Regions from separate parts of the Streptomyces sp. NPDC000345 genome, predicted to be linked through region 2. Evidence: riboswitches for the same ligand, from Rfam matches in the RefSeq annotation. Region 2 holds a riboswitch; each other region holds the start of a gene.
The links. A riboswitch is a leader RNA that binds a small molecule or an ion and turns the genes downstream of it on or off. The one in region 2 is predicted to bind cyclic di-AMP.

Region 1 (7,028 bases), on a different contig from region 2:
TCCCCTTCTCACCGCCTGCGGGAACGACGCGCATCCCGGCGCGGCGGCCGTCGTCGGCGGCCAGCGGATCACCGTCGCGCAGCTGGAGAGCCGGGTGGACGAGGTGCGCACGGCCCAGCGGGCCGCCGTCGCCGACGACGCCCAGTACGCGCAGGTCGTCGCCCAGACCGGCGCCCTCACCCGCGACATCCTGCACGGCATGGTCGTGGACCGGGTGCTGGACCGCGCGGCCGCGGACGCGGGGATCACCGTCAGCCGCCGGGAGGTCCAGCAGGCGCGGGCCGGACTGGAGCAGCAGGCGGGTGGCGTCCAGGGCCTGGAGACCTCGTGGCTCCAGCAGTACGGCATCCCGCCGCAGCGCATCGACGAGAACCTCCGCCTCCAGCTGGAGGCCCAGAAGCTCGCCACCAAGCTCGGCACCACCACCAGCGAGCCCGCCTTCTGGAGCGCCCTGTCCGGCACGGCGAAGACGCTCGACGTCGACGTCAACCCGCGCTACGGCAGCTGGGACGTCCAGAAGGTCAGCCGCGTGGACGTGAAGACGCCGTGGGTACGGGAGGTCACGTCGGCGGGGGCCCAGCAGACGACGTGACGACGTGGCGACTGGCGACGTGGCGTCGGCGGTGAGCCCGGCATCCCGCCTTCGGTGTGACGACATGACCGGTCACCCCCGCCTGTGGACAACCGATCGAGGCGGCCGCCGGGAGTGGGTTACGTTCGGGGTGTGAACGCAACGAGCGCGACGAGCGAGACTCCCGAAGGCCCCTCCGACCCCGGCCGAGTCATCCTGCTCACCACCAGCCACCGGGTCGCCCCAGGCCTGCTGTCCTGGCCCGCCTGGCAGGCCCTGCGCACCGCGGACCGCGTCCTGTGTGCCGACGGCGCCCATCCGCAGCTGCCGTACCTGCGCGAGGCCGGCACAGCGGTGGACGAGACGTCGATATCCGCCGAGGACCTGGTCGCCGCCTGCGCCGGCGGCCGCACGGTGGTCGTCGTCGCGACCGGCGAGGGCGAACCGGACCTGACGGACGGCCTCGCCCGCCTGGCCGGCTCGGGCAGGGTCCCGATGCCCGAGCTGGAACTGCTTCCCGCCTCCTACGACCTGCCCGGGGCCCGCCTCCTCGACCTGATCCAGGTGATGGACCGCATCCGGGAGGAGTGCCCCTGGTCCTCCCGGCAGACCCACAAGGGCCTCGCGAAGTACGGCATCGAGGAGGCCTACGAACTCGTCGAGGCCATCGAGGACGGCGACCGCGACGAACTCCGCGAGGAACTGGGCGACGTCCTGCTCCAGGTCGTCTTCCACGCCCGCATCGCCGAGGAGGACGAGGAGTCCCCCTTCTCCATCGACGACGTGGCGGCGACGATCGTCACCAAGCTCATCCACCGCCACCCCCATGTCTTCGGCGACGCCACGGCCACCACCCCCGAAGAGGTCAAGGAACACTGGCTCCGCACGAAGGCGGTGGAGAAGCGCCGCGAGTCGGTCACCGACGGCATCCCTCTGCACCAGCCGGGGCTGGCGCTGGCCGCCAAACTGGCGTCCCGTGTGCGCTCGGCGGGTCTGGAGGTACCGCTGCCCGCGGCGGAGGGCATCGGCTACGAGCTGCTGGCACTGGCCGCCCGAGCCGAGTCGGAGGGCGTCGACCCGGAGGCGGCACTGCGGGCGGCCGCCCGGGCCTACCGGGACGCGATACGCGGCGCCGAGGGGGTGCGGGGATAGGACGGCGGGCCCGCGGTGAGGACGGGCCGGAGTCCGGTGCGCGGGGCGATCCCGGTTACCGTCAATGCGTGACCGACCAGCCCCACCCCCCGACCCGCACCCCGCCGGCCCCGGAACTCTTCACCTGGGAGTTCGCCACCGACCCCTACCCCGCCTACGCCTGGCTCCGCGAGCACGCCCCCGTGCACCGGACCCGGCTGCCCAGCGGCGTGGAGGCCTGGCTGGTCACCCGATACCCCGACGCGAAGCAGGCCCTGGCCGACCAGCGGCTCTCCAAGAACCCCGCGCATCACGACGAGCCCGCGCACGCCAAGGGGAAGACCGGCATCCCCGGTGAGCGCAAGGCCGAGCTGATGACGCACCTGCTGAACATCGACCCGCCGGACCACACCCGGCTGCGGCGGCTGGTCAGCAAGGCGTTCACACCGCGCCGGGTCGCCGAGTTCGCGCCCCGGGTGCAGGAGCTGACCGACCAGCTCATCGACCGGTTCGCCGGGAAGGGCGAGGCCGACCTGATCCACGACTTCGCCTTCCCCCTGCCCATCTACGCCATCTGCGACCTCCTCGGCGTCCCCCGCGAGGACCAGGACGACTTCCGGGACTGGGCGGGCATGATGATCCGTCATGGCAAGGGCCCCCGGGGCGGTGTCGCGCGGTCGGTGAAGAAGATGCGCGGCTATCTGCTGGAGCTCATCCACCGCAAGCGCGCGGAGCTCCCCGCGGAACCTGTCCCGGGCGAGGACCTCATCTCCGGTCTCATCCGCGCCTTCGACCACGGCGAGCACCTCACCGAGAACGAGGCCGCGGCCATGGCCTTCATCCTTCTCTTCGCCGGCTTCGAGACGACCGTCAACCTCATCGGCAACGGCACCTACGCCCTCCTCACCCACCGCGGCCAGCGAGACCGGCTCCAGCAGTCCCTGGCCCGGGGCGAACACGGGCTCCTGGAGACCGGCGTCGAGGAACTGCTCCGCTACGACGGCCCCGTCGAACTCGCCACCTGGCGGTTCGCCACCGAACCCCTCACCCTCGGCGGGCAGGACATCGCCCCCGGCGACCCCGTCCTCGTCGTCCTCGCCGCCGCCGACCGCGACCCCGCCCGCTTCACCGACCCCGACACCCTCGACCTCTCCCGGCGCGACAACCAGCACCTCGGCTACGGCCACGGCATCCACTACTGCCTGGGCGCCCCCCTCGCCCGTCTCGAGGGCCAGACCGCCCTGGCCACCCTCCTCACCCGTCTCCCCGACCTCCGACTCGCCGCGGACCCGGCCGACTTGAGGTGGCGTGGCGGGCTCATCATGCGCGGACTGCGCACCTTGCCCGTGGAGTTCACTCCGGTCCGTGACTGACCAGTGGCTGATCGCCATCTGATCGTGGGTCAGCCGGATTGTGACCGTCTCGCGTAACAAAGGTGACCAACCCTCAAGTCTGTGATCTTCACGTGATCTGCGCGGCATTAACTTGTGACAAGTGATCGTCTGCCGATACGTTCACTCGCTAGCGCGGCGAACCCGTGTGTGCTCACTCGCACGCCGCGCCGTTTGCCGCTGTCCAAAGAAAGGCCCCCGCATGCTCTCCGGGAACGGTCGTCACCGTCGCCCCCGTCAGGCCCCGGCCCTCCTCGTCGCGGCCGGAGTGACCGGCTCCGCCATCGCCATCCCGCTGTTCGCGGCCGGCGGCGCGAGCGCCGCAGAAGGCGCAGTCTGGGACAAGGTGGCGCAGTGCGAGACCGGCGGTTCCTGGAGCGCCGACCGGGGTGACGGCGAGTACGGCGGTCTGGGCCTCAGTCAGGAGGACTGGGAGGCGTACGGCGGACTCGACTACGCCGCCAGCCCGGACCTGGCCAGCCGCAACCAGCAGATAGCCGTGGCCCAGCAGCTCCTCGCGGAGGAGGGTGTCGGCGCCTGGGGCACCTGTGCCCTGACGTCCGGGCTCACCAAGGAGAGCGGCGCGGTCGGAGTGGACACCGGAGTCGCCGGCGGCGAGTCCGACTCGTCCGTGTCCTCCGGATTGTCCGACCTGTCCAAGGGATCGTCCGATTCCGGGAAGTCCGGCGACTCCAACGGCTCGGCCGGTTCCGGCGACTCCGGCGAGAGTCCGTCCGACTCCTCCGGTGATGGGGCTGGTTCGGCCTCGGAGTCCCCTTCGTCCTCTTCGTCCTCCGCGGCGAACGACTCCGGCAAGTCCGACACTTCGGGCGGCGGCTCGGAGGGCTCACAGGGCGCCGACAGCTCGCCCACAGCGACCCCGGAAGGGGACGACTCGGACAATACGGTGCAGGCGGAGGGTTCTTGGAGCCTCGTCGACACCGGCTCGCTCGGCTCCGGCCGCCATCGCGGCACCACCGCCGACGAGAGTGCCGCGGGCGGCACGAGGACCGCCTCCTCCGGCCGGCACGCCGCGTCCACCTACGTCGTCCAGGAGGGTGACTCGCTCATCACCATCGCCGACTCCCTTGGTGTCGACGGGGGATGGCGTGCGCTCTACGCCGAGAACAAGGACGTCATCGGTCCCGACCCGAGCGACATCACCCCCGGTCAGACCCTGGACACCGGGGTCGAATAGGGCTGGAACACCCAGAAAAACACCGGGAGTTCACGTCCCACTTCGTGGCTAATGTCCGCTTTGGTGAAAGTGTGGGATGAGTCTCAGAAGTCGTGATCGTCTTTGAAATTCCCCGGATCCCGTGTCTACGGTCATGACCGCTCGGCAACCCGAGCCCCGGCCGCCGCAACGCCGAATCCTGCCAGCGGCACCCCGGGAACAGTCGTCGCGTCAAGCGCCGTAGGCAGGAGCGGGGGACCCAAGGTAAGTGCCGGACCCGGCGGATGACCGCCGGAACCGGCTCGGGGTGAAGCCGCGCACCGTGAGGTGCGTGGCCGGGCAACTCAACCGGCCCGAACCCGACAGCTCACCTCGCAGGCGTCGGTGAGGGGATCGATCCATGCTGTTTTCCGGCAAGGGCAAGCACCGTCGTCCGAACAAGGCCACCCGCGCCGCCGCACTCGCCGGCGTCACCGGTGTCGCCATCGCCGCCCCGCTGATGGCGGCCGGCAACGCCTCCGCCGCCACCGCTTCCGAATGGGACGCGGTCGCTCAGTGCGAGTCCGGCGGCAACTGGTCCATCAACACCGGCAACGGCTACTACGGCGGCCTGCAGTTCTCGGCCTCCACCTGGGCCGCGTACGGCGGCACCGCCTACGCCGCGCGCGCCGACCTCGCCAGCAAGGAACAGCAGATCACCATCGCCGAGAAGGTCCTCGCGGGCCAGGGCAAGGGTGCCTGGCCGGTCTGCGGCACCGGTCTGTCCAACACTCCGTACTCGGGTGGCGGCTCCACGGGCTCCTCCTCGAGCGGCTCCACCGGCTCCTCCTCCGGCAGCGGCACCACCACGCGCTCGACCGAGCAGCAGAGCGCCTCCCGCTCCGCCGAGCGCCCCGCCGCCTCCAAGACGGTCACCACCCCGACCGGCAAGAAGGTCAAGAAGGGTGACGGCGAGTACAAGGTCGTCAAGGGCGACACCCTCAGCACCATCGCCGAGAAGCACAAGGTCAAGGGCGGCTGGCAGAAGCTGTTCCAGCTGAACAAGGACATCGTCGAGGACGCCGACCTCATCTACCCGGGCCAGCAGCTGCACCTGAAGTGACACCTGGCTCCTGGCCGGCCCACAGCATCCTCACAACCGAGGCCCGCACACTGAAGGCCTCGTGAGGGTCACCCCCGTCCCCACGGGCTCCCCGCTCCGGTGCGTGTTCCCCCGTACGCACCGGGGCGGGGTTTTTTTCTGCCCTCCGGCCGTTCTTCGCCATCTGTTCGCCCGAGTTCCGTCCCCGGTCTTTGTTCCGGCCAGGAACAATGTGTACGGTCAGTCTGTCCACGGGACGGTCGGTCGGCTGCCGACGGCCCCGGGGCGGTTAGGCTCTAGTCGCAAGGCTCACCAAAGGCCGACATGGCCCGCGGGCCCCGCACAACCAGCGTCACATCCCAAGAAGGAGATGCTCGTGCCGTCCATCGACGTCGTCGTAGCCCGGGAAATCCTGGACTCCCGAGGCAACCCCACGGTCGAGGTCGAGGTCGGCCTCGACGACGGCAGCACGGGTCGTGCCGCCGTTCCCTCCGGCGCCTCCACCGGCGCCTTCGAGGCCATCGAGCTCCGCGACGGTGACCCGGGCCGCTACCAGGGCAAGGGTGTCGAGAAGGCCGTCCTCGCCGTCATCGAGCAGATCGGCCCGGAGCTGGTCGGCTACGACGCCACCGAGCAGCGCCTGATCGACCAGGCCATGTTCGACCTGGACGCCACCGACAACAAGGGCTCCCTCGGTGCCAACGCCATCCTCGGCGTCTCGCTCGCCGTCGCCCACGCCGCCTCCGAGGCCAGCGACCTCCCGCTCTTCCGCTACCTGGGCGGCCCCAACGCGCACCTGCTGCCGGTGCCGATGATGAACATCCTGAACGGCGGCTCGCACGCCGACTCCAACGTGGACATCCAGGAGTTCATGATCGCCCCGATCGGCGCGGAGTCCTTCTCCGAGGCCCTGCGCTGGGGCACCGAGGTCTACCACACCCTCAAGAAGGTCCTGAAGTCGAAGGGCCTGTCCACCGGTCTCGGCGACGAGGGCGGCTTCGCCCCGAACCTCGGCTCCAACCGCGAGGCCCTCGACCTCATCCTCGAGGCCATCAAGGAAGCCGGCTACACCCCCGGCGAGCAGATCGCCCTCGCGCTCGACGTCGCCGCCTCCGAGTTCTACAAGGACGGCTCCTACACCTTCGAGGGCAAGGACCGCTCCGCCGCCGAGATGACCGAGTACTACGCCGAGCTCGTCGCGGCGTATCCGCTCGTGTCCATCGAGGACCCGCTGTTCGAGGACGACTGGGAGGGCTGGAAGACCATCACCGACAAGCTCGGTGACAAGGTCCAGCTCGTCGGTGACGACCTGTTCGTCACCAACCCCGAGCGTCTGGCCCGCGGTATCGAGGAGGGCGCGGCCAACGCGCTGCTGGTGAAGGTGAACCAGATCGGTTCGCTCACCGAGACCCTGGACGCCGTCGAGCTGGCCCAGCGCAACGGCTTCAAGTGCATGATGTCGCACCGCTCCGGCGAGACCGAGGACGTCACCATCGCCGACCTGGCCGTCGCCACCAACTGCGGCCAGATCAAGACCGGCGCCCCGGCCCGCTCCGAGCGCGTCGCCAAGTACAACCAGCTGCTGCGCATCGAGGAGATCCTCGACGACGCGGCGGTGTACGCCGGCCGCAGCGCCTTCCCGCGGTTCCGCTCCGCGAACCAGTAGGCCCGGCGGGG
Region 2 (7,028 bases):
GAGCGTGCGGCTGATCTACCCCGACAGGACGAAGGACGAGACCACCGAGGTCGCGGGGTGATCAGCACAGCTCGGCGCGCGGGCCGTGGCGTGTCGCCGTGGGTCCGCGGGTGCCGGCCCGGCGAAGGCGGGGACGCCGCGCCACTGCCATCCGGCGCGCCCGGTGCGCGTGCTGACCAGCAGTCAGTGAAGCGCCGGCCGGCGGGGCCGGTCCGCGGACGCTCAGCGCGCTCCGAGATCCGGCGGCGTCCGGATGCCGAACTCGCGGCGGAGGGCGGACAGCGCGGCGAGGTAACCGGACATGCCGTGCACGCTCGGCCCGGGCGGGGTGGACGCGGAGCACAGACAGACGCCGGTCAGCGGAGTGCGATACGGATCGACGCGCGGGACCGGACGCATGAGGGACTGCCGGAGAGTCATGGCGCCTGCTCCGATGTCCCCGCCGACATAGTTCGCGTTGTATGCCTCGTATGCGGCACCGCTGATGCCGCGTCGATGGATCACCGTGTCGGTGAATCCGGGCGCGTAGCGCTCGATGCATGCCGTGACCATGGCGGTCGGGTCCGCTGTGTCGCCGTCGGGGACGTGGGCGTAGGCCGAGCCCTCGGCGAACGCTGGGCACGGAGGCGGGCCGGGGGCCTTGGCGCAACGGCGGCGCAGGGCTCACCGGCAGGCGGCAACCCCGTCGACGCCGCCGTACCCCAGGCGGTGAACCGATGACCCGGCGCCCGGTCCCCACCTGCGTCATCGGCAGCTCCGACACGGCTCCGATCGTCACCGGCGGGCATGATCCCGACAGGTACGCGGAAATGGGGTCCTTCACCAAGGTCATCACCGCGACCGTGCTGCAGCAGCTGGCCCGGCAGGGTGCCCTCACCCTCGACGACCCCGTCGAACGGTGGCTCGACGTCCCGCCGGGGACCGGCATCACCCTGCGTCACCTTGCCGAGCACACCTCGGGCCTGCCCCGGCTCCCTCCCGGCATCACCCGCCGCGACCCCTACAGGACGTTCACCGACGAGCGACTCCACGAACTGCTCGCCGGTCTCGACCGTCTCGTCACCGTCCCCGCCGGAGAGCACGAGGAGTACTCCAACCTCGGCTACGCGGTGCTCGGGGCGGTGCTGACCGCCGCCACGGGACAGGCGTACGACGACCTCGTCGCCCTGCATGTCCTGGCCCCTCTCGGCCTGGAGCGCGACGCGATGAGTTCCCGGCCGCCGAAGCACACCCGACTGCTGCCGACCGGGATGCTCGGCCGCACCGCGAAACCGTGGACCATGACGGGAGCGATCCTGCCCGCGGGCGGCCTGTGGGCAAGCCCCCGCACACTGTCACGCGTGCTGACGGGCCTCGTGCTCGACCGCTCGCTCGGGGAACCCGCCCTCGGCTGGCAGCGCACCGGGCCGCTGCCCGTGATCTGGCACAACGGGGCGACCGGCACGGCCTCCGTGTTCGCCGGCGCCGTCCCCGACGGCCGGTGGACGGTGGTCCACCGGCTGAGCGGCACCCCCGACGTGACGGACCGCGCCGGCCTGGACTACCTGCGCACGGCACGCCCGCGGTGAGGCGGGGGCCGGACGACACGGCCATGCGGTGCGGGGCGGTGCGGGGGCGCACCGCCCCGCACCGGCATCGGGCGCGTCGGTGGACCGCCGGGTTCCCGTTCAGCCGGCGCTGAGCTGGGCCAGCGGCAGGGTGTGCTGGGTCTGGAGGACCTTCGCGCGCAGGTAGCGCACGTTGTGCGGGGTGGTGAAGACGCCCGTCGGGACGCGGTCGTGGACGTCGATGCCGAGCGCCCGCAACTGGTCCGCCTTGTCGGGGTTGTTGGACAGCAGGTCCAGGCTGGTGACGCCCAGGGCGCTCAGCATCTGGGCGGCGGCGGTGTAGTCGCGGGCGTCCTCGGGCAGTCCGAGGGCGGCGTTCGCCTCGTAGGTGTCCAGGCCCTGGTCCTGCAGGGCGTACGCGTCGAGCTTGTTGTAGAGGCCGATGCCGCGCCCCTCCTGACGGAGGTAGAGCAGGACGCCGCCCGTCTCGGCGATGCGCTCGACCGCCTCACGCAGCTGCGGGCCGCAGTCGCAGCGGGCGGAGCCGAAGACGTCCCCGGTGAGGCACTCGGAGTGCAGCCGGACCAGCGGGACGGGTCCCGGCTCGCCGAGGACGACGGCGACGTGTTCCTGCCCGTCGGCCAGGCCGTGGAAGGTGACGAGCTCGGCGTCGACGGAGTAGCCGTCGTGGAAGCGAAGCGGTACCCGGACGCGGGCGCGCTGGGTGGCGGCGGGGGTGTCGGGCATGCGGGTCTCCCGGGTCCGGTGAACGGTGAGCGTCGGAGCACTGCCGGGGCCTGCTTCAGATTTGAAACAGATCCGGCGAGTCGAGACCCTACCCTTGCTTTAAATTTGAAGCAACTGGTTCGCGGTGTGACTCATGAGCTCCCGGAACAGGGCGACGACCGCCGCCGCCACGGCAGTTCCTCGGGCGCGGTCTCCTCGCCGTTCCCCGTGAACCCCCGCACCACCTGTGTGAAGATCTCCTCCAGCTGCCCCACCTGCTCGGGCGTGAGCCGGTCGAAGAGCGCGGCGCGGACCGTGTCGACATGGCCGGGCGCGACGTTCTCCAGCACCGCCATGCCCTCCTCCGTCAGGGCCGCGATGCTGCCGCGCTTGTCCCAGCGGCACTCCTCGCGCCGCAGCATCCCGTCCTTCTCCAGCCGGGTCACCGCGTACGTCAGCCGGCTGCGGGTGATCTTCAGCCGCTCGGCGAGATCCGTCATCCGCAGCCGCCCCTCCGGTGTCTCGGAGAGATGGGCGAGGATGGAGTAGTACAGGTGGGGCATGCCGGCGTCCTGCTGGAGCTGCCGGTCGATCGCGTCCTCCAGGAGGAGGTATCCGGCGACGTACGCGCGCCAGGCGCGCTGCTCCTCGGGGGTGAGCCAGCGGGTCGTCATGCACCCAGTGTAGGTTTGTTTCAAACTTGAACCAAGACCTGCCGTCCACCGAGTCGACCGAGCCGGGGAGACCGCGCCGATGCCCCACCCGTACGTCCTGCTGTCCGCCGCCGTCTCCCTCGACGGCTACCTGGACGACACCACCCCCGAGCGCCTGCTCCTCTCCAGCCCCGCCGACTTCGACCGCGTCGACGAGGTACGGGCCTCCGTCGACGCGATCCTCGTCGGCGCCGGCACCCTCCGCGCCGACAACCCGCGCCTGCTGGTGAACTCCGCCGAGCGCCGTGCGGCCCGCGTCGCCGCGGGCCGGCCGCCGTACCCCCTCAAGGTCACCGTCAGCGGCTCCGGCGACCTCGACCCGGCGGCGAACTTCTGGCACACCGGCGGCGACAAGGTCCTCTACACGACGGAGAGGGGCGCCGAGCGGGCCCGGGCGCTCGGCATCGCCGCGGACGTCGTCCCGCTCGGCCCCGACCTCGACTGGCGCCGGCTCCTCCAGCACCTCCACGACGCGCGCGGCGTACGGCGGCTCATGGTCGAGGGCGGCGGCACCATCCACACCCAGCTTCTCCAGCAGGGCCTCGCCGACGAACTCCAACTCGTCCTCGCCCCGCTGTTCGTGGGCGACCCGGAGGCACCCCGGCTCTTCGGTCCCGGCGCCTACCAGGGCGGCCGGCTGCGCCTGGCCGAGACCCGGCGGATCGAGGACGTGGTGCTCATGCGCTACGAGCCCACCGCCCCCGGCACCGGCCGGCTCCCCTCCGCCGCCGACCGCCGCTGGCTGGCCCTCGCCTGTGAACTCGCCGCCCTGTGCCCGCCCTCGCGGACCGCGTTCAGCGTCGGCGCGGTGATCGTCGCCGCCGACGGGACGGAACTGGCGCGCGGCCACTCCCGCGAGGCCGGTGACCCGGTCGTCCACGCCGAGGAGGCCGCCCTGGCGAAACTCGACCCCGCCGACCCCCGCCTGGCCACGGCCACCGTCTACAGCAGCCTGGAACCCTGCGCCCGCCGCTCCTCCCGCCCGCTGCCCTGCGCCCGTCTCATCCTCGACGCGGGCGTGCGCCGGGTGGTCACCGCCTGGCAGGAGCCGGACACCTTCGTGACGGCCGCCGACGGCATCGGCCTCCTGGGTGCGGAGGGGGCCGACGTCGTCGTCCTCCCGGAGTACGCCGAGCGGGCGAAGGAGCCCAACCGGCACCTGGTGTGACGGGGGTCGCACCGGCCATGAACAATCAGCTCCGTAGATGACGTACACTGGTGTCATACCGACGCGGGGTGGAGCAGCTCGGTAGCTCGCTGGGCTCATAACCCAGAGGTCGCAGGTTCAAATCCTGTCCCCGCTACTGAAGGCTGAGGGCCGGAATCCTTTTCAGGGTTCCGGCCCTCGGTGTGTTTCCGGGATCTCCCGGTCGACGGCTGTGCGTTCGCTGTGCTTTCCGGTCAACTCGCCCGTTTTTCAACGGTCATGGCCTGAAAGGTCCAGGCCAAAAATGTAGTTGATCAAGCCGAAGAGCTTGGAAACCCGTGCCCGGGTCTATTAACGTTCGATAACGCAGCGCGGTCGTCCCAGCCGTCACAAGAGGCGGCTCCGTGCGCACGCGCCGAATCCCGCAAGGGAACCGGGGAACCACCACCTTGGGGTGAATCACGCGGAAGCCGCCGTGAACTCGCAGAGTCACGAACGGTATACGCGCGTAGGAGACCTTCCCGCTCCGAACCCGTCAGCTAACCCGGTAGGCGACGGAAGGAAAGGAGTGCGCCCGCGTGGCGTCCAACCGGCCTGCCCCAGAAGCCCCGTTCGTGCCGAGCCAGCGGTCCGCCGAGACCTACGGCTACGGCGGCTACCGCACCGACGAGGGCCCCTGGGAGGAATGGAACCCCACCGCGGAGTCCATTCGCCCGGTCCGGGGCAAGCACCGGGTCGCCAAGCAGCGCGGCGGCGGGTTCGCCCGCAGCTCCACCGTTCTCGGCGTCGGCGTCATAGCCGCCGTCAGCGCCGGCGGCATGGCCAGCGCCAACACCGGCAAGGCCCCGGTCTCCATCTCCATGCCGGACCTGCCCGGCGTGGGCTCCCTCATCTCCGACGACGACCCCGCCGAGGACGCCGCCCCGGCGCTCGCGAGCTTCGGCTCCGAGACCGCCACCGACAGCAGCCGGACCGCCGCCGACGCCGGTGAGGCGCTGCGCAGCCGGATCATGGCGCAGGCCGAGTCGCAGCAGACCCAGGTCGCCTCCAAGGCCCAGGCCGTCGCCGAGGCCGCCGCGGCCAAGGCGGAGGCGGCCGCCGTCGCCAAGGCCGAGAAGGAGGCGGAGGCCGAGGCCGCCGCCGCGAAGGAGAAGGCCGAGGAGGCCGCCAGGGAGAAGGCCGAGGCCGCGCGCCTGGCCGAACTGGCCAAGCAGTACACGCTGCCGACCTCCTCGTACACCATCACCTCGACCTTCGGTCAGGCCGGCTCCCTCTGGTCCTCCGGCTACCACACCGGCCTGGACTTCGCCGCTCCCACCGGCACGCTCATCAAGGCCGTACACAGCGGCACCATCACCGAGGCGGGCTGGGCCGGCGCCTACGGCTACCGCACCATCCTCACCCTGGACGACGGCACCGAGCTGTGGTTCTGCCACCAGTCGTCGATCAGCGTCAGCGTCGGCCAGAAGGTCGCCACCGGTGACGTGATCGGCCGCGTGGGTGCCACCGGCAACGTGACCGGCGCCCACCTCCACCTGGAGGTCCACGCGAACGGCAGTGCCGACGGCATCGACCCGATGGCCTGGCTGCGCAGCAAGGGCCTCAACCCCTGAGCCGGCCCGCCGGACCGTGCGGCGGGCCTGCGGGGCGGACGGCGTTCACACGTTGTCCGCACGATGCCGGAATGGCCCGCTCCGAGCCCGCTGTTGACGTAGAACATGACTTCTCTGCGCAAGCTCGGCTCCTCCGACCTCGAGGTCTTTCCCCTCTCCCTCGGCGGCAACGTCTTCGGCTGGACCGCCGACGAGGCGGCCTCCTTCGCCGTCCTCGACGCCTACACCGCCGCCGGCGGCAACTTCGTCGACACCGCCGACTCCTACTCCTCGTGGGCCGAGGGCAACAGCGGAGGCGAGTCCGAGACGATCATCGGCAACTGGCTCACGTCCCGCGGCAACCGTGACGACATCGTCGTCGCCACCAAGGTCAGCCAGCACCCCGAGTACCCCGGCCTGACCGCCGCGAACATCAAGGCCGCCGCCGACGCCTCCCTGCGCCGCCTCGGCACCGATCACATCGACCTCTACTACACCCACTTCGACAAGCCCGAGGTGCCGGTCGAGGAGATCATCGGCGCGCTCGACGAGCTGGTGAAGGCGGGCAAGGTGCGGCACATCGCCGCCTCCAACATCACGCCCGAGAGGCTCCAGGAGTCGCTGGAGTTCTCCGACCGCGAGGGCCTCGCCCGGTACGTGGCCCTCCAGCCGCACTACAACCTGGTCTCCCGTGACACCTACGAGGGCGCCCTCCAGGACCTCGCCGCCCGCTCCGGCCTCGCGGCCGTCCCCTACTTCGCCCTCGCCTCCGGCTTCCTCACCGGCAAGTACCGGCCCGGTACGACCGTGGAGAGCCGGCGGTCGGCGGGCGCCGCCAGGCACCTCGACTCCGAGCGGGGCCGGCGGGTCCTCGCCGCCCTCGACGAGGTCGCCGGGGCCCGGGGCGCCGAGGTCGCCACGGTCGCCCTGGCCTGGCTGGCCGCCCAGCCGACGGTGGCCGCCCCGATCGCGTCCGCGCGGACGGCCGAGCAGCTGCCGGCGCTGCTGGCGGTGGCCGGACTGGAGCTGACGGAGGAGGAGACCGGGACACTGACCCGGGCTTCGGCCTGATCCCCGGCCCGCTCCTGCTCCCGCTCTAGCGCTGATAGGGGTTGGCGGCGGGGTACGGCCCCGCGGGATACCCGTAGCCGTACCCGTACGCCTGCCCCGGCGGACAGCCGTACCCGGCGACGTGACCCGGGCCGTACCCCTGCCCGTATCCGTGCCCGTATCCGTGACCCCCGTGGACCGGCCAGGGAGCCGTGGGCATCACCACCCGTACGGGAGGGGCCGTCATCCGGGC
Region 3 (7,028 bases), on a different contig from region 2:
CCGTCAGCGGCCGCCAGCCACCCGCCGGGGCGAGGGCCACGTCGCGCCACCACGGTGTGGCCGGAACGCTCTCGGCGCCGGGCTCGAAGGGCTCGCCGGGGCGTGGCAGCGCGACCGGGGTGCCCACGGCGCGACCGGCGGCCAGGGTGCCCTCGCCCGGGTCGGTCCACGCGTGCGTTGCCAGGTTGAACGTTCCCCAGTGGATCGGCAGCAGCGCGCCGCCCGGCGTGCCGCCCTGGAGGTCGAGATGCGCGCGCACGCCTTCCTCGGGCGTCATGTGGATGTCGGGCCAGAACTCCGAGTACGCGCCGATCTGGATCATCGTCGCGTCGAACGGACCGTGGGCGGCGCCGATGTCCTTGAAGCCGTCGAAGTAGCCGGTGTCGCCACTGTGGTAGATCCGGTGCTCCTCGCCGGCGACGACCCAGGAGGCCCACAGGGTGTGCTGGGTGTTGCGCAGGCCGCGGCCGCAGAAGTGGCGGGCCGGGGTGGCGGTGAGGGTGAGTCCGCCGACCTTGGTGGCCTCGTGCCAGTCCAGCTCGCGCAGCCGGTCCGCCGACACGCCCCAGTGCTCCAGGTGGGCGCCGACCCCGAGCGGCACGGCGAACAGCGTGTCCGTGCCGGCCAGTGCCTTGATCGTGGGCAGGTCCAGGTGGTCGTAGTGGTCGTGGGAGATGACGACGACGTCCACCGGCCCGAGCGCGGCCAGCGGGAGCGGGACCGGGTGCAGCCGCTTGGGCCCGACGAAGGGGAACGGGGAGCAGCGCTCGCCCCAGACGGGGTCGAACAGCACGCGCTGCCCGTCGATCTCCGCGAGCACGCTGGAGTGGCCCATCCAGGTCAGGCGCAGGCCCGTGACGGGCGGTTTGGCGAGGTCGGCGAGAGTGGTGGCGTGCACCGGGACGGTGCCCGCCGGGGCACGGCGGGGACGCTGCTCCTTGTCGAAGAAGACCTTGGCGAAGTCCAGCGCCGAACCCGAGGGGCGGGTGCGGGCCGGGCCGCCGGGGTTCTGGAAGACCCCGTCCCTGAAGTGGGGCGATCTGCGGATGCGCGCCATGCGCTCACCACTCGGGTCCGCGCCGAAGGCCTCGGGCTGCAGTGCGCGGAGCCCGCGGCTCAGGGAACGGAAACCGGACACGGTACCTCCAGGTGGAGTCGCTGAGGCATTCCATTATGGTCGCCCCCTCCGACAGCGCGTTGACAGACCTTGTCCCGCCTCCCGATACTGACTCACTGTTCAGTAATGATCCCGTTCGAGGAGCCCCTGTGTCCGCCGCGCCCGTGTTGTCCCTGACCTGGACGGACCACGTCACCGGCCGCCGGGGCTTCCTGGTGGTCGACCGGCTCGTGCGCGGTGTGTGCAGCGGCGGTCTGCGGATGCGGGAGGGCTGCACCCTGGAGGAGGTGACGGGCCTCGCGCGCGGAATGAGCCTCAAGGAGGCGCTGCACTACGACCCCCGGGCGCGCTACGTCCCCCTGGGCGGCGCAAAGGGCGGCATCGACTGCGATCCCCGGGACCCGGAGGCGTACGGGCTGCTGGTCCGCTATCTGCGGGCGGTGCGGCCGTACGTGGAGAGCTGCTGGACCACCGGCGAGGACCTGGGCCTCACCCAGGACCTGGTGGACCGGGCGGTCGCCGAGGTGGGCCTGGTCTCCTCGGTGCAGGCCGTGTACCCACTGCTCGACGACGAGGAGGCGGCCCGCGCACGGCTGGCCGACGCCTTCGCCGTCGAGGTGGACGGCATCGGCCTGGACGAGCTGGTCGGCGGCTGCGGGGTGGCCGAGTCGGTGCTGACGGCTCTGGACGGGGCCGGGGTGCCGTACGCCGGGACGCGGGTGGCGCTCCAGGGGCTCGGCACCATGGGCGGCGCCACGGCACGCTTCCTCTCGCGCGCGGGGCTGACGGTCGTGGCCGTCGCCGACGTCAAGGGCACGATCGCCAACCCGGACGGACTCGACGTGGAGGCGCTGCTCGCCGCGCGCGACGGCCACGGCACCGTGGACCGTGCCGTGCTGCGGCCCGGGGACCGCGAACTGCCGGGCGGGGCCTGGCTGTCGGTGGACGCGGAGGTGCTGGTGCCGGCGGCGGTGTCGTACGCGATCGGCGTCGAGGAAGAGGAACGGATCACCGCCCGCTGGATCGCCGAGGCGGCCAACATGCCGGTCCTGCCGGAGGCGGAGGCGTCGCTCCACGCGCGCGGGGTGCGCGTCCTGCCGGACGTGGTGGTCAACTCCGGGACGAACGCCTGGTGGTGGTGGACGCTGTTCGGCGACATCGGCGCGGACGCGGACGAGGCGTTCGCGTACACGCGCCGTGCGATGCGGGCGCTGGTGGAGCTGGTCCTGGCGCGCGCCCAGGCGGACGGGACGACGGCCCGGGCCGCCGCGCACGCCCTCGCCGCGGAGCGGCTGCCGGTGATCGCTGAGCGGTTCGGACGGCACCGTTGAGGACGTCGGCGCAGGTCGCGGTGTCCGCGCGGATCGGCGGGCACCCGGCTCCTGTGTAGGGTGACGGCGTGGCGAGGGTCCGGTTGAGCGTGGCCGAGCGGCGTGAGGAGCTGCTGCGGGCCGCCATCGAGCAGATAGAGGCGCGGGGCGTGGCGGCGGTCAGGATCGCCGACGTGGCCGCGGCGCTCGGTGTGAGCAACGCGCTGGTCCTCTACCACTTCTCGACGAAGGAGAAGCTGGTCGCCGAGGCCTTCGCGTACGCCGCCGAGGGCGACCTGGCCCAGCTGCGCCGGCTGCTCGGCCGCCGGACGACGGCGCTGCGCCGGCTGCGGTCGGCGGTGCGCTGGTACGCCCCGACCGGTCAGGCCAAGGGCTGGCGGCTGTGGATCGAGGGCTGGGCGGTGTCCCTGCGCGAGCCCGCGTTGCGGGAGGTCGCCCGGGACCTCGACCGGAAGTGGAAGTCGGCGCTCACCGAGGTCATCACCGAGGGTGTGACTGCAGGCGAGTTCACCTGCCCGGACCCGACGGCGACGGCCCTGCGGCTGACGGCCCTCCTGGACGGTCTGGCCGTCCAGCTGACGTCGTACGGCGGCACGGTGTCCCGGGCCAGGGCACAGGAGTGGGTGGAAGAGACGCTGACGAGGGAACTCGGGCTGAGCACCCCGGCCCGTCCGGCGTCCGAGGTCACCGAGGTCACCGAGGTCGACGACGAGGGTCCTTGACGGGCCGGACCGGGGGCTGGGGGCGCAGCCTCCGGGGGACGGGCGCGGGAAGGGGCGGCGGGGTGAATCCCTCCCGCCGCACCCCGCCCCTCAAGCCACCGCGGCGATCCGCATCCTGATGTCCGCGGGAGACAACGCGCCCTTGGCGGTCACGTGGTCCCCCGACGACTCCCCCCGCAGCCGCCGCCCGATCCACGGCACGAGATACTCCCGCGCCCACTGCACGTCGTCCCTGCGCACCTCGAGCGTCCCCCGGGGCGGCAGCGGCGGCCAGGGCTGCTCCGGGTCGGCCGGCACCTCCAGCCCGAGCACCTGCCCGGCCCGCAGCGCCACCCGCGTGTGCCCCTCCGGGGAGAGGTGCAGCCGGTCGCCGTCCCACGCCCGCCGGTCCTGCACGGACTTCAGGGACCACAGGTCGAGCACCGGACACCCGTACCGGTCCGCGACGGCCCGGACGTGCCCGTTGTAGGTGGCGATCTTCCCGCGCAGATGCTTGAGCACGGGCACGCCCCGCGTGTCGAAGCCGGTCGTCACCATGACCGTGCCGGCGGCGGCGGTCAGTGCGGCGATCGCGCTCTCGAAGCGCTCGGCGACCTCGTCGGGGTCGGTGCCAGGCCGGAGGATGTCGTTGCCGCCCGCACAGAAGGACACCAGGTCCGGGGCGAGTTCGACGGCCCGCGGAAGCTGGTCCTCCATGATCTGGTCGAGCAGCTTTCCGCGCACGGCCAGGTTGGTGTACTCGAAGTCGCCTTCGGGCCGCCGGTCCGCGAGCAGCACCGCGAACCGGTCGGCCCAGCCGACGAACGCCCCGTCGGGCCCGGGGTCGCCGACGCCCTCGGTGAAGCTGTCCCCCACCGCCACGTACGACCCGATCACTGATCTGTTGTCACTCTTCGAATCGTCTGCCACGGCAGATCATGATTCACCTTCGAATGTGACCTACGCGACCGTAGGCAGGGGTTGACGGTCGGTGAGATAAGCCACTCCTAAAGAGTTGGCCCCTCAGGGAATAAGGGACCAGGCCCGGAAGTTGTTGATCCGGAAGTGGCTCCAGGTGGTCCGGAACGCGAAGTGCCCGCGGGTGTACGGCTGCGGGTCGGCGTAGTCGAAGACCAGCCGCCCGTTGTTCCACCACCTCACCGTGGAGCCGTCGGAGACGATCCGCACGTGGTGCGGCCGGTTCGGCACGAGCAGCGGCTCGGTGTAGTCGAGAATCAGCGGGCGCACGCCCGCCAGGCCTACGTAGCGGCGCAGCCGGGTCGTGGTGTTGGTGTTGGCGCCGTAGCCGACGTAGTAGGTCGTGAGGTGGTCGTACTCGGCGAGGGAGCCGCCGCGCGGGGTGGCGAAGAGGTCGTCCGGGGAGCGGACGTCGACGGCGTTCCAGAAGTTGTTGAGGTCGGAGACACGGTCGTTGGCGCCGCCCGCGGAGACGGGGGTGGCGGCGTATTCGAGGACGTACGGCCCTTCGAGCGGCCGCTTGAACCAGACCGTCGCCCCGGCGGGCACGTCGATCTCCAGGACTCCGCGCGAGGCCGTGACGCTCCCGCCCTGCTCCAGTTCCACGGCCCACCGGCGCAGCCCGTGGCGGAAGTCGTCGTGGGCGATCAGCCGGCGGTGGCGGGGGGTCGCGCTCGCGGGACCGGCCGGGGCCAGGGCGGCGAGGGCGGCGCCTGCGGCGAGGACTCCCAAGGCCCGACGGGTGGTGGTCATGGCGGCGGCTCCTTCAGTGAGCTTCGGCGGGACGTCTGCGGGAACGAGCAGAAAGCGCTTACTCCCTACCCGTCGGACCGCGCCGGAACCCGGAGGGCACGCCGAAGGCCGGACCCCGGGGGGCACACCTAAGGCCGGACCCCGGAGGGCACGCCTAAGGCCGGACCCCGGAGGGCACGCCTAAGGCCGGACCCCGGAGGGCACGCCGAAGGCCGGACCCCCGGGACGGGGGTCCGGCCTTCGGCTGCGTGTCAGGCGATCAGGCGTGCCGCGCGGGGGTCGTCGGCGGAGGTCAGCCGACGGTGACGCCGTGGGAGCGGAGGAAGGCGACCGGGTCCACGTCCGAGCCGTAGTTCGGCGTGGTGCGGATCTCGAAGTGCAGGTGCGGGCCGGTCACGTTGCCGGTCGCGCCGGAGAGGCCGATCTGCTGGCCCGCGGTCACGGTCTGACCGGCCGAGACGGAGAGCTGGGAGAGGTGGGCGTACTGGGCGTAGTAGCCGTCGTCGAGCTTGATGACGACCTGGTTGCCGTACGCGCCGCCCCATCCGGCGGAGACGACGGTGCCCGCGCCGACGGCCTTGAGCGAGGTGCCGGTCGGGACGACGAAGTCGACGCCGGTGTGGTACCCGCTGGACCACATGCCGCCGGCCACGCGGTAGCCGGTCCCGACGGTCGCGCCGGCCACCGGAAGGGTGTAACCGCTGGAGGCACTGGCGCCGCTCCCGGCGGCCGTGGCGGTCGTCTTCGCTGAGGACGACGCCGAGGCCTTCGAGCCGGAGGACGGGGAGGAGGGCGACGACGACGAGGTCTTCGACGACGAGGAGGAAGAGGAACCGGACGAACCGGACGAGGACTTGGTGGTCGCGGCCTCCTTGCCGATCGACAGCTCGAGGCCGGGGTGGATCAGCGAGGGGTTGCCGCCGACCGCCTCGCGGTTGTCCGCGTACAGCTTCTGCCAGCCACCGCTGACGTTCTGCTCGTCGGCGATCTTGGCGAGGTAGTCGCCGGCCCGCACGGTGTAGGTCCTGGCGTTCGAAGCCGGGGACTTCCGCGACACCGGAGCGGCCTGTACGGCGTTTTCCGCGACCGATCCGGAAACGGCCTGAGCGGCCGACTGGGAAACCGACTGAGGGGTGGCCGCATGGGCGCCGGTGGCCCCCATGAGCGGGAGGGCGAGCGCGGCCCCGCCGGTTCCGGCGACGGCTATGGAACGGGTGAAACGCTGGGTCTTCGGACGGCGGTGCTTACCCTTCGCGGGCATGGCGAATTCCTCTCCGGTGCCTGCGAGGTGAGCTGTCGGGTGCGGACTGGAGATGCCCGGCCGCGCCGAGGCGCGGCTTTACCCCAAGCCTGTTCCGGAGACCAGAACAGGCGGTTCTACCTGTGGGTCCCCCGCTCCTGCCGTGACGGGTGAGTGTGCGGACTCCGGGCGGCGGCAGGATTCGGCATCCGTCCGGATTGGACTGGAACGTAAGCGACCCAGACGCACGGGAACAAGCAGAGGTTGCCCTGCTCACTCCTTTCTCTTGATCCCCTGTGAGAATTACCGGTGACGCTGCGTGCATCGGGCACGCGCTTTTTCGCCCAACATCCCTGAAAAGCCCTTGGATTACGTGAACATGACGGGCGACGGACGGTCACGAATATGACGCTGCTCACGTGACGTCTCTCCAGGATCCCCTATTCCAGAGCGAGTTGGAACGAAGGATCCAATTCGGACAGAACCCTCAGATGCGACACAGACGAATAACCGTCGCATCGAGGTCACCTCGCAGCGCGACCCGCAGCCCGTGGTGCAACAGCACCGCCCCCCGGTGCACTTCGCCCGTTTCGCGGCATTCGTACGACGCTGTCGGGTCGAGGCCGCGCAGCCTCAGCGCGGGCACGGGCTCGCCGTACCGCTGCGCCTCCAGCCAGGCGAGGACCACGGTCTCGTCGCCGCGGACGTACTGGACGGCGCTCAGCCCACCCGCCGGGGGGCGCAGCCGGTACAGGTCGCCGTGCTGGACGAGGGGCCGGATCTCCTTGTAGAGGTCCACCCACCGCCGGGCCTCGGCGAGCTCCTCGTCGCTCCACTCGGACAGGTCCCCGCCGACGCCGAGCACCCCGGCCATCGCGCTGACGAAACGGAAGCGCAGCGAGCTGACC
Region 4 (7,028 bases), on a different contig from region 2:
GGCGCCGGTCGCCGGGTCGAAGCCGCCGACCGCGCGCAGGACGTCCGTACGGAAGGCCATGCTGGCGCCGGAGCCGAAGCGGCCCGCGGTGAACGGGAACAGCGGCTCGTCGGCGGGCGGGTCGGCGGGGTCGTACGTGCACGGCGCGAAGCCTTTCGCGAAGCCGCCGTGGCTCTCCAGGAGGACCTGGGCCGGCGTGCGCAGCCGGGCCGGAAGGATCAGCCCGGTGACGCAGCCGAGGCCCGGGTCGGCGGCGAAGGGCGCGGTGAGTTCGGTGAGCCAGCGCGGGTCGGCCACGACGTCGTCGTCGGTGAAGGCGATCACCCCGCCCCGCGCGGCCTCGACGCCCTTGTTGTGCGCGACGGCGAGACCGGGCACCGGCTCGGTCAGGTACCGCACGCGCTCGGCGTACTTGCGCGTCACCAGGTCCCGGGTCGCGTCCGTCACGGGCGCGTTGTCGACGACGACGATCCCGAAGTCCGGGTGGTCCTGGGCGAGGAGGGAGTCGAGGGCGCGGGCGAGCTGCTCGGGGCGTTCGCGGGTGGCGACGACGACGGTGGCCGGTACCACGGCCGATCCGCGGACCGCGGGAGCGGGCGCCGCCGCCAGGTGGGCGGCCGCCCCGGCGAGGACCGCCCGCGGGTCGGCGCCCTCCGGCACGTGGCCGAGCAGCGTCCCCACCGGCCGGCCGCCCCTGCGCACCAGCACGAACACCTCGCCGTGCGTGACGGGCGGGCTGCCCGGACCGGGTCTCACCCCACCGCCGTCCTCCAGCTCCAGCTCGGCGACCTGCACCGGTCTGATGCCGAGGAACCCCTGGATCTCCTGCTGTGCACGTGTCGCACGGAACATGAACCCCCCCCTTGTTCCCCCTGTGTCATGGCCGTCGGAGCCGTCGGAGCCGTCGGAGCCGTCGGAGCCGTCGCAGCCGTCGCAGCCGTCAGGGACGGCGCAGCCTGCCCGCGCTCCTCAGGGCCCGTGCGGCCAGCGCGGCGAGCCTCGGCCGGCCGCGCACGAAGTGGTGCGCGCGACGGGACGGCTCACGGCTGAGCCAGTGGAGCGCGGCGCCCACCCCCGGACGCGTCCACGCTCCCTCGTACACGGGAAGCTCCCCGGTCCTCAGCGAGTCCTTGTACTCGGCCGCGCCCCGCCCCAGGTCGAGCAGGCCTATCCCCTCGGCGGCGGCCGCCTCGGCCATCCGCAGATGCAGCACGAGACCCGGCGAGTACTTCGAGAAGGCCGTCTCGTACGACGGGAACCAGCAGGCCAGGACGGTCGCCGAGCGCAGCCCGAAGTGGGCGGCGACCGGCTTGCCGCCGGCGTAGAGGACGGACAGCGTGCCGGAGCACTCCGGCGCGCGCGTCTCGTGGAGCGTGTGCACGAGCCGGGTGATCCAGTCCTGTGCGAACCGGTCCCGGCGGCCGGTCCTGCGGTACTGCGCCGACTTCCAGGCCATGAGCGTGCGCAGCGCGGCCGGGTCGCGTTCGTCGAACACGAACCGCAGCTCGCCGACCTGGCGGCCGAGCCTGCGCTCCTTGGCGAGGGTCGTCTTCAGGAACTTCGGCGACTGGGCCCGCAGGACGGACTCGTACGTCTCGTAGCCCTTCTCCACGTCGATCACGTAGGACGTGTACTCCGCGGCCGCGTGCGGTACGAGCAGACCCTGTTCCGCCTCCAGGTTGTCGAAGGCGAAGCTGGACAGGGAAGCGGCCCGCATCAGTTCGTCGGCGTTCAGCCCGAGGCCCGGGGCCAGTACGGCACCCTGCGCGTCCGAGACGCCGTACGCGAGGGCCTGGCCCCGGCCGAGCCGGCCCCGTTCATGGGGCAGGAAGCCGACCGGCTCGCGCCCCTCGTACACCACCGCCACCCGTGCGTGTGGCCGCACGCGGCCCACGGCGTCGGTGAACTCCGGTTCCATGAACGGGTTGCGCGGCGCTGTCGACGCGGCGCGCAGTGCGCGCCACCGCTCCCGCTCCCCCTCGCCGAGATCAGCCGGCCTCAGCACACGGATACGCCCACTGCTCAACCTGACCCCCCGATCAAGTCCCCCCTGGACACATGGACGGTACCGTCCCAGACCGGGCGCGCGGTAGGGAGCGGAGCATGTTGTTGCCAACCGGTGCAGAGGCCTTCAACCGGTCGCTACCCGGCGATACGGCGGAAACCCGTTTCTCGCCGTTTCCGGCCGCTCCCGGCCCTTTCCCGTCGTTTCCCGCCGTGCCGATCCCCACCATCCCGGTCATCAACAGCGATCGGTCAACAAAAGAAGGGGAGTTGACACAAGAGGGCCGGACTCCGTCCTGGTCCGGTTCGCGTCGAGTCCGGCGGGTGCGGGATCCGTATTCTCTGATCATGGCCGCACCCACCGCATATGCCGAGCGCATCGCGTATTCCCTCATCGCCACGGACCTGGACGGAACGCTGCTGCGCGGCGACGACACGTTCTCCGACCGGTCGCTCGACGCGCTCGCGCGGGTCGCGGCCGCCGGCGCGCGCCACCTGGTGGTGACCGGCCGCCCCGCGCCCCGTGTGCGCCCGCTGCTCGACCGCCTGCACGGCACAGGGCTCGCGGTGTGCGGACAGGGCGCGCAGCTGTACGACGCCGCCGCGGACCGCCTGCTGTGGTCGGTCACCCTGGACCGGGAACTCGCGGAGACCGCCCTGGAGAAGATCGAGGCCGAGGTCGGGCCGGTGTACGCGGCCGTGGACCAGGACGGCGTCGACGGGCTGACGCTCATCGAGCCGGGCTACCGGATGCCGCACCCGACCCTGCCCGCCCTGCGTGTCGAGCGGCGCCGCGACCTGTGGTGCGAGCCGATCAGCAAGGTGCTGCTGCGCCACCCCACCCTGTCCGACGACGAGTTGGCGGCGACGGCCCGGGCGGTGGCCGGCTCGCTCGCCACCGTCACCATGTCGGGGCCCGGCACGGTGGAGCTGCAGCCGTGCGGGGTCACCAAGGCGACCGGACTGGCCCTGGCCGCGGACCACCTGGGCCTGCGGCCCGAGGACACCCTGGCCTTCGGGGACATGCCCAACGACATCCCGATGTTCGACTGGGCCGCCCGCGGTGTCGCGATGGCCAACGCCCACCCGGAGCTCAAGGCGGTCGCCGACGAGGTGACGACGTCGAACGAGGACGACGGCGTCGCCGTCGTCCTCGAACGTCTCTGTCCCTAGCGGCTCGGCTCAGTACGCGCCGAACACGTTGTCGATCGAGCCGTACCGCGCAGCCGCGTAGTTGCAGGAGGCGGTGATGTTCGCGACCGGGTCGTACGGGTCCCAGGAGGTGCCGGACACGTGGTACGCGTTGAAGGTCGGGTCGATGATCTGCAGCAGGCCCTTGGACGGGGTGCCGGCGGCAGCGTTGGAGTCCCAGAGGTTGATGGCGGACGGGTTGCCCGAGGACTCGCGCAGCACGTTGCGGTAGATGCCGTTGTAGGTGCCCGGGATCCCGTGCTGCGCCATGACCTGGAGCGACGCGCGGATCCAGCCGTCGAGGTTGTTGGCGTAGCCGAGGCTGGTGGCGGTGGCCACGGTCGGGGTCGCCGCGGAGGCGGTGGTCGCGCCGAAGAGCGGGAGGGCGAGCACGGTGACGCCGGTGGCGGCGACGGCGAGCGCGCGGGCGAGGCGGCGGGGCTGAGCGGGCATGGCGAAGTTCCTCTCCGTCGCCTGCGAGGTGAGCTGTCGGGTTCGGGCGGGAGCTGCCCGGCCGGTCCTCGCGGACACGACTTCACCCCAAGCCGTCCCGGTATGTCCTGAACATGCCCACAGACATGTCCGGGTCCGCCCGGTGCGGCGACTTACCTGGTTCCCCCGCTCCTGCCCTGGTGTTCTCGGTGGGTGCCGGGGCGGTGGCAGGATTCGGCGTCCGCCCGACAGGCCGGGAACGTATGCGAGAGCACATGTCCGGAACAAGTGGCGGATTCACAGTTCGGCCCTATTGACCTTGGTCTGCGCTCTATGGGGTGCTTGATCCTTTGTGGCTGCAAACGTCAACTCGCTTGAGCGGGAAGAGGAATCGGAATGGGGCGGAGGGGAACCTGTTTCCCGGGGGAGTGAGCCAACTCACCGGCATCCACAAGAGGGGCTAATCGGGCAATAGCCTCAACGGGTTATTAAGGGGCCGATGCCGAGGGGGGACCCTTATACGGCCGGGCTGTAACCGTGGGGGCTCGCGGTGATCGAAACATGACCGGATACGCTGACTTGAGTGAGCGCAGAGACCTATCGACAAACCGCGTAGTCGCCAGTAGACACCAGCAGACAGGAGACCCCTCGTGACCGTCGTCGAGCCGTTTGGGCTGAGCGTGCGGGACCAGGCTCTGGAAGCCGATGTCCAGGCCGGACTGGCGGCTGTCGAGGAAGGCTTGCTCGAGGCCACCAAGAGTGAGGTGCCGTTCATCACCGAGGCGGCCCAGCACCTGCTGCGGGCCGGCGGGAAGCGGTTCCGCCCGCTGCTCGTGATGCTCGCGGCACGCTTCGGCGACCCCTACGCGCCGGGAATCGTCCCCTCGGCCGTCGTGGTGGAGCTCACCCATCTGGCCACCCTCTACCACGACGACGTCATGGACGAGGCCGCGGTGCGGCGCGGGGTGCCCAGCGCGAACGCCCGCTGGGGCAACTCGCTCGCCGTCCTCACCGGCGACTTCCTCTTCGCGCGCGCCTCGCACATCCTGGCCGACCTCGGCCCGGAGGCGGTGCGGGTGCAGGCGGAGGCGTTCGAGCGGCTGGTCACCGGCCAGATCCTGGAGACGGCCGGCCCGGTCGACGGCCGTGACCCGGTCGAGCACTACCTCGACGTCCTCGGCGGCAAGACCGGCTCCCTGGTGGCGGTCTCCTGCCGGTTCGGCGCGATGATGTCGGGCGCCGACGAGACCGTCGTGGACGTGCTGACCCAGTACGGGGAGCGGCTCGGCGTCGCCTTCCAGCTCGCCGACGACGTCCTCGACATCGCCTCCGACTCCCACGAGTCGGGCAAGACGCCGGGCACGGACCTGCGTGAGGGCGTCCCCACGCTTCCGGTGCTGCGGCTGCGCGAGCGCGCGGCCCAGCAGGCCCTGCCCGAGGACGTCGCGCTGTGCGAGCTCCTCGACTCCGACCTGAGCGACGACGCGAAGCTCGCCGAGGCGGTCGCCGCGCTGCGCGCCCACCCGGCGCTGGAACAGGCCCGCCGCGACACGGTGCGCTACGCCGAGGAGGCCCGGGCCGCGCTGGCGCCGCTCGTGGAGTGCGACGCGAAGGCCGCGCTCATGGGCCTGTGCGACGCGGTGGTCCACCGGGCCGGCTGACCCCGACCCCTACGGGTCGGAGGACTCCGTCGTCGCTCCGTGTCATACCGCAGGTGTACGCGGAGTTGAGTCCGTGGGGTGACGCCTCATCACGCCGTATTTGGTCAGATGGACATCACGGAAAACACCACTCCTCACCGATTCGGGTGAGAATGGCGGCACGGGGTGGGACGTTCAACGTGAGATGACCAGCCGCCGCCGACGACGGAGGTAAGGCACACATGGCACCGAACGCAACCGACGACAGCATGACCGCCGGGGAGACGGACGACTTGCGCGTCGGGCGGCGCAAGGCCGTGCGGTACGTCGTCCCGGTCACCGTGATCGGCGTCGCCGCGGCGACGATCGGCCTGGTCCCGGCGCTCGCCGACTCCGGTGACCCGGACCTGCCGAAGATCACCGCACAGCAGCTCCTCGACAAGATCGCGGCCTCGGACGTGCAGCGGCTGTCCGGCACCGTGAAGATCAGCACCGACCTGGGCCTGCCCGACCTCGGCGGGCTGGAGAGCGGACTGCTCTCCGGGGCCGCGGGCGGCGGTGACGGGTCGTCCGCCGACCCCTCGGCCAAGCTCACCGAACTCGCCTCCGGCACCCACACCCTGCGCGTCGCCGCCGACGGCCCCGACCGGCAGAAGCTCTCCCTGCTGGAGAACGCCGCCGAGTACAGCCTCGTCCACAACGGCAAGGACGTGTGGGGCTACGACAGCTCCTCCAACGAGGTCTACCACTCCACCACCGACGAGAGCGCGGAGGACGGGGCGCAGACCCCCGTACCCGCCACGCCCGAGGACCTCACCGAGGACGCCCTCAAGGCGGTCGACGACACCACGTCCGTCACCGTCGACGGCACCGTGCACGTCGCGGGCCGCGACGCCTACAAACTGCTGATCAAGCCGAAGCAGTCCGGTTCCACGGTCGGCGCGATCAGCGTGGCGGTGGACGCGAAGACCGGCATGCCGCTGAAGTTCACGCTGACCCCGGCGAGCGGCGGCGCCGCCGTCGTGGACGCGGGCTTCACCCAGGTCACCTTCGCCGCGCCGGCCGCCTCCACCTTCGACTTCACCCCGCCCAAGGGCGCGAAGGTCACCGAGGGTGGCGACGCCGAGGCGGCACCGGGGCACTCCGGCGCCTCCGACGAGGACCTCGAAGGCCTCGGCGGCCTCACCGGCGCCGAGGAGGCCGAGGGCTTCGACGTCCTCGGCAAGGGCTGGACCTCCGTCGCCGTCCTCAAGACCGGCGGCGAGGGCGTCCCCTCGGACGCCGAGCTCAACTCCGAACTCGGCTCCGACGCCGGCGGTGCCCTCAGCGGCTTCCTCGGCTCGTTCGGCGACAAGGTGAGCGGCAAGTTCGGCTCCGGCACCGTGTTCTCCACCCGCCTGATCAACGCCCTGGTCACGGACGACGGCAAGGTCTACGTCGGCGCGGTGACCAAGGACGCCCTGGTGAAGGCGGCCGACTCGGCGAAGTAAGTACCCTACGGAGCCTGTCCGTTCCCAGCACGCGTGCGAAGGGGGAGCCCATGGATGACGAACCCGTCATCCACACCCATGCCCTCACCAAGCGCTACCGTGGCGGCCAGCTCGCCGTGGACCACCTGGATCTCACCGTCCCGGCGGGCAGCGTCTTCGGCTTCCTCGGTCCGAACGGCTCCGGCAAGACCACCACGATCCGCATGCTGATGGGCCTCATCGAGCCCACGTCCGGCGCCGCGCGCGTCCTGGGGCAGCCCGTGCCCCGGGC

Region 1: another riboswitch for cyclic di-AMP. It lies ahead of ACFY30_RS09935 (transglycosylase family protein); the one in region 2 lies ahead of ACFY30_RS22025 (M23 family metallopeptidase).
Region 3: another riboswitch for cyclic di-AMP. It lies ahead of ACFY30_RS36455 (peptidoglycan DD-metalloendopeptidase family protein); the one in region 2 lies ahead of ACFY30_RS22025 (M23 family metallopeptidase).
Region 4: another riboswitch for cyclic di-AMP. It lies ahead of ACFY30_RS03955 (transglycosylase SLT domain-containing protein); the one in region 2 lies ahead of ACFY30_RS22025 (M23 family metallopeptidase).

The regions. Positions count from the first base shown of each region.
Region 1 is NZ_JBIAZE010000003.1:532,228-539,255, forward strand. Features, by position in the region: gene ACFY30_RS09915 (SurA N-terminal domain-containing protein) at 1-592, shown strand, start outside; gene ACFY30_RS09920 (nucleoside triphosphate pyrophosphohydrolase) at 725-1,723, shown strand; gene ACFY30_RS09925 (cytochrome P450) at 1,792-3,075, shown strand; gene ACFY30_RS09930 (transglycosylase family protein) at 3,296-4,291, shown strand; cyclic di-AMP (ydaO/yuaA leader) riboswitch at 4,497-4,666, shown strand; gene ACFY30_RS09935 (transglycosylase family protein) at 4,671-5,372, shown strand; gene eno (phosphopyruvate hydratase) at 5,728-7,017, shown strand.
Region 2 is NZ_JBIAZE010000009.1:21,291-28,318, reverse strand. Features, by position in the region: gene ACFY30_RS22060 (hypothetical protein) at 1-61, shown strand, start outside; gene ACFY30_RS22055 (hypothetical protein) at 223-552, opposite strand; gene ACFY30_RS22050 (serine hydrolase domain-containing protein) at 717-1,568, shown strand; gene ribA (GTP cyclohydrolase II) at 1,668-2,294, opposite strand; gene ACFY30_RS22040 (MarR family winged helix-turn-helix transcriptional regulator) at 2,426-2,947, opposite strand; gene ACFY30_RS22035 (dihydrofolate reductase family protein) at 3,027-4,154, shown strand; tRNA gene ACFY30_RS22030 (tRNA-Met) at 4,217-4,290, shown strand; cyclic di-AMP (ydaO/yuaA leader) riboswitch at 4,537-4,704, shown strand; gene ACFY30_RS22025 (M23 family metallopeptidase) at 4,712-5,746, shown strand; gene ACFY30_RS22020 (aldo/keto reductase) at 5,852-6,796, shown strand; gene ACFY30_RS22015 (PrsW family intramembrane metalloprotease) at 6,822-7,028, opposite strand, start outside.
Region 3 is NZ_JBIAZE010000022.1:123,570-130,597, forward strand. Features, by position in the region: gene ACFY30_RS36430 (MBL fold metallo-hydrolase) at 1-1,138, opposite strand, end outside; gene ACFY30_RS36435 (Glu/Leu/Phe/Val dehydrogenase dimerization domain-containing protein) at 1,267-2,448, shown strand; gene ACFY30_RS36440 (TetR/AcrR family transcriptional regulator) at 2,517-3,170, shown strand; gene ACFY30_RS36445 (SGNH/GDSL hydrolase family protein) at 3,261-4,046, opposite strand; gene ACFY30_RS36450 (DUF6250 domain-containing protein) at 4,173-4,880, opposite strand; gene ACFY30_RS36455 (peptidoglycan DD-metalloendopeptidase family protein) at 5,173-6,141, opposite strand; cyclic di-AMP (ydaO/yuaA leader) riboswitch at 6,146-6,338, opposite strand; gene ACFY30_RS36460 (alpha-galactosidase) at 6,608-7,028, opposite strand, start outside.
Region 4 is NZ_JBIAZE010000001.1:850,368-857,395, reverse strand. Features, by position in the region: gene ACFY30_RS03970 (glycosyltransferase) at 1-852, opposite strand, end outside; gene ACFY30_RS03965 (GNAT family N-acetyltransferase) at 941-2,005, opposite strand; gene ACFY30_RS03960 (HAD family hydrolase) at 2,353-3,177, shown strand; gene ACFY30_RS03955 (transglycosylase SLT domain-containing protein) at 3,187-3,648, opposite strand; cyclic di-AMP (ydaO/yuaA leader) riboswitch at 3,652-3,877, opposite strand; gene ACFY30_RS03950 (polyprenyl synthetase family protein) at 4,278-5,288, shown strand; gene ACFY30_RS03945 (outer membrane lipoprotein carrier protein LolA) at 5,510-6,757, shown strand; gene ACFY30_RS03940 (ABC transporter ATP-binding protein) at 6,808-7,028, shown strand, end outside.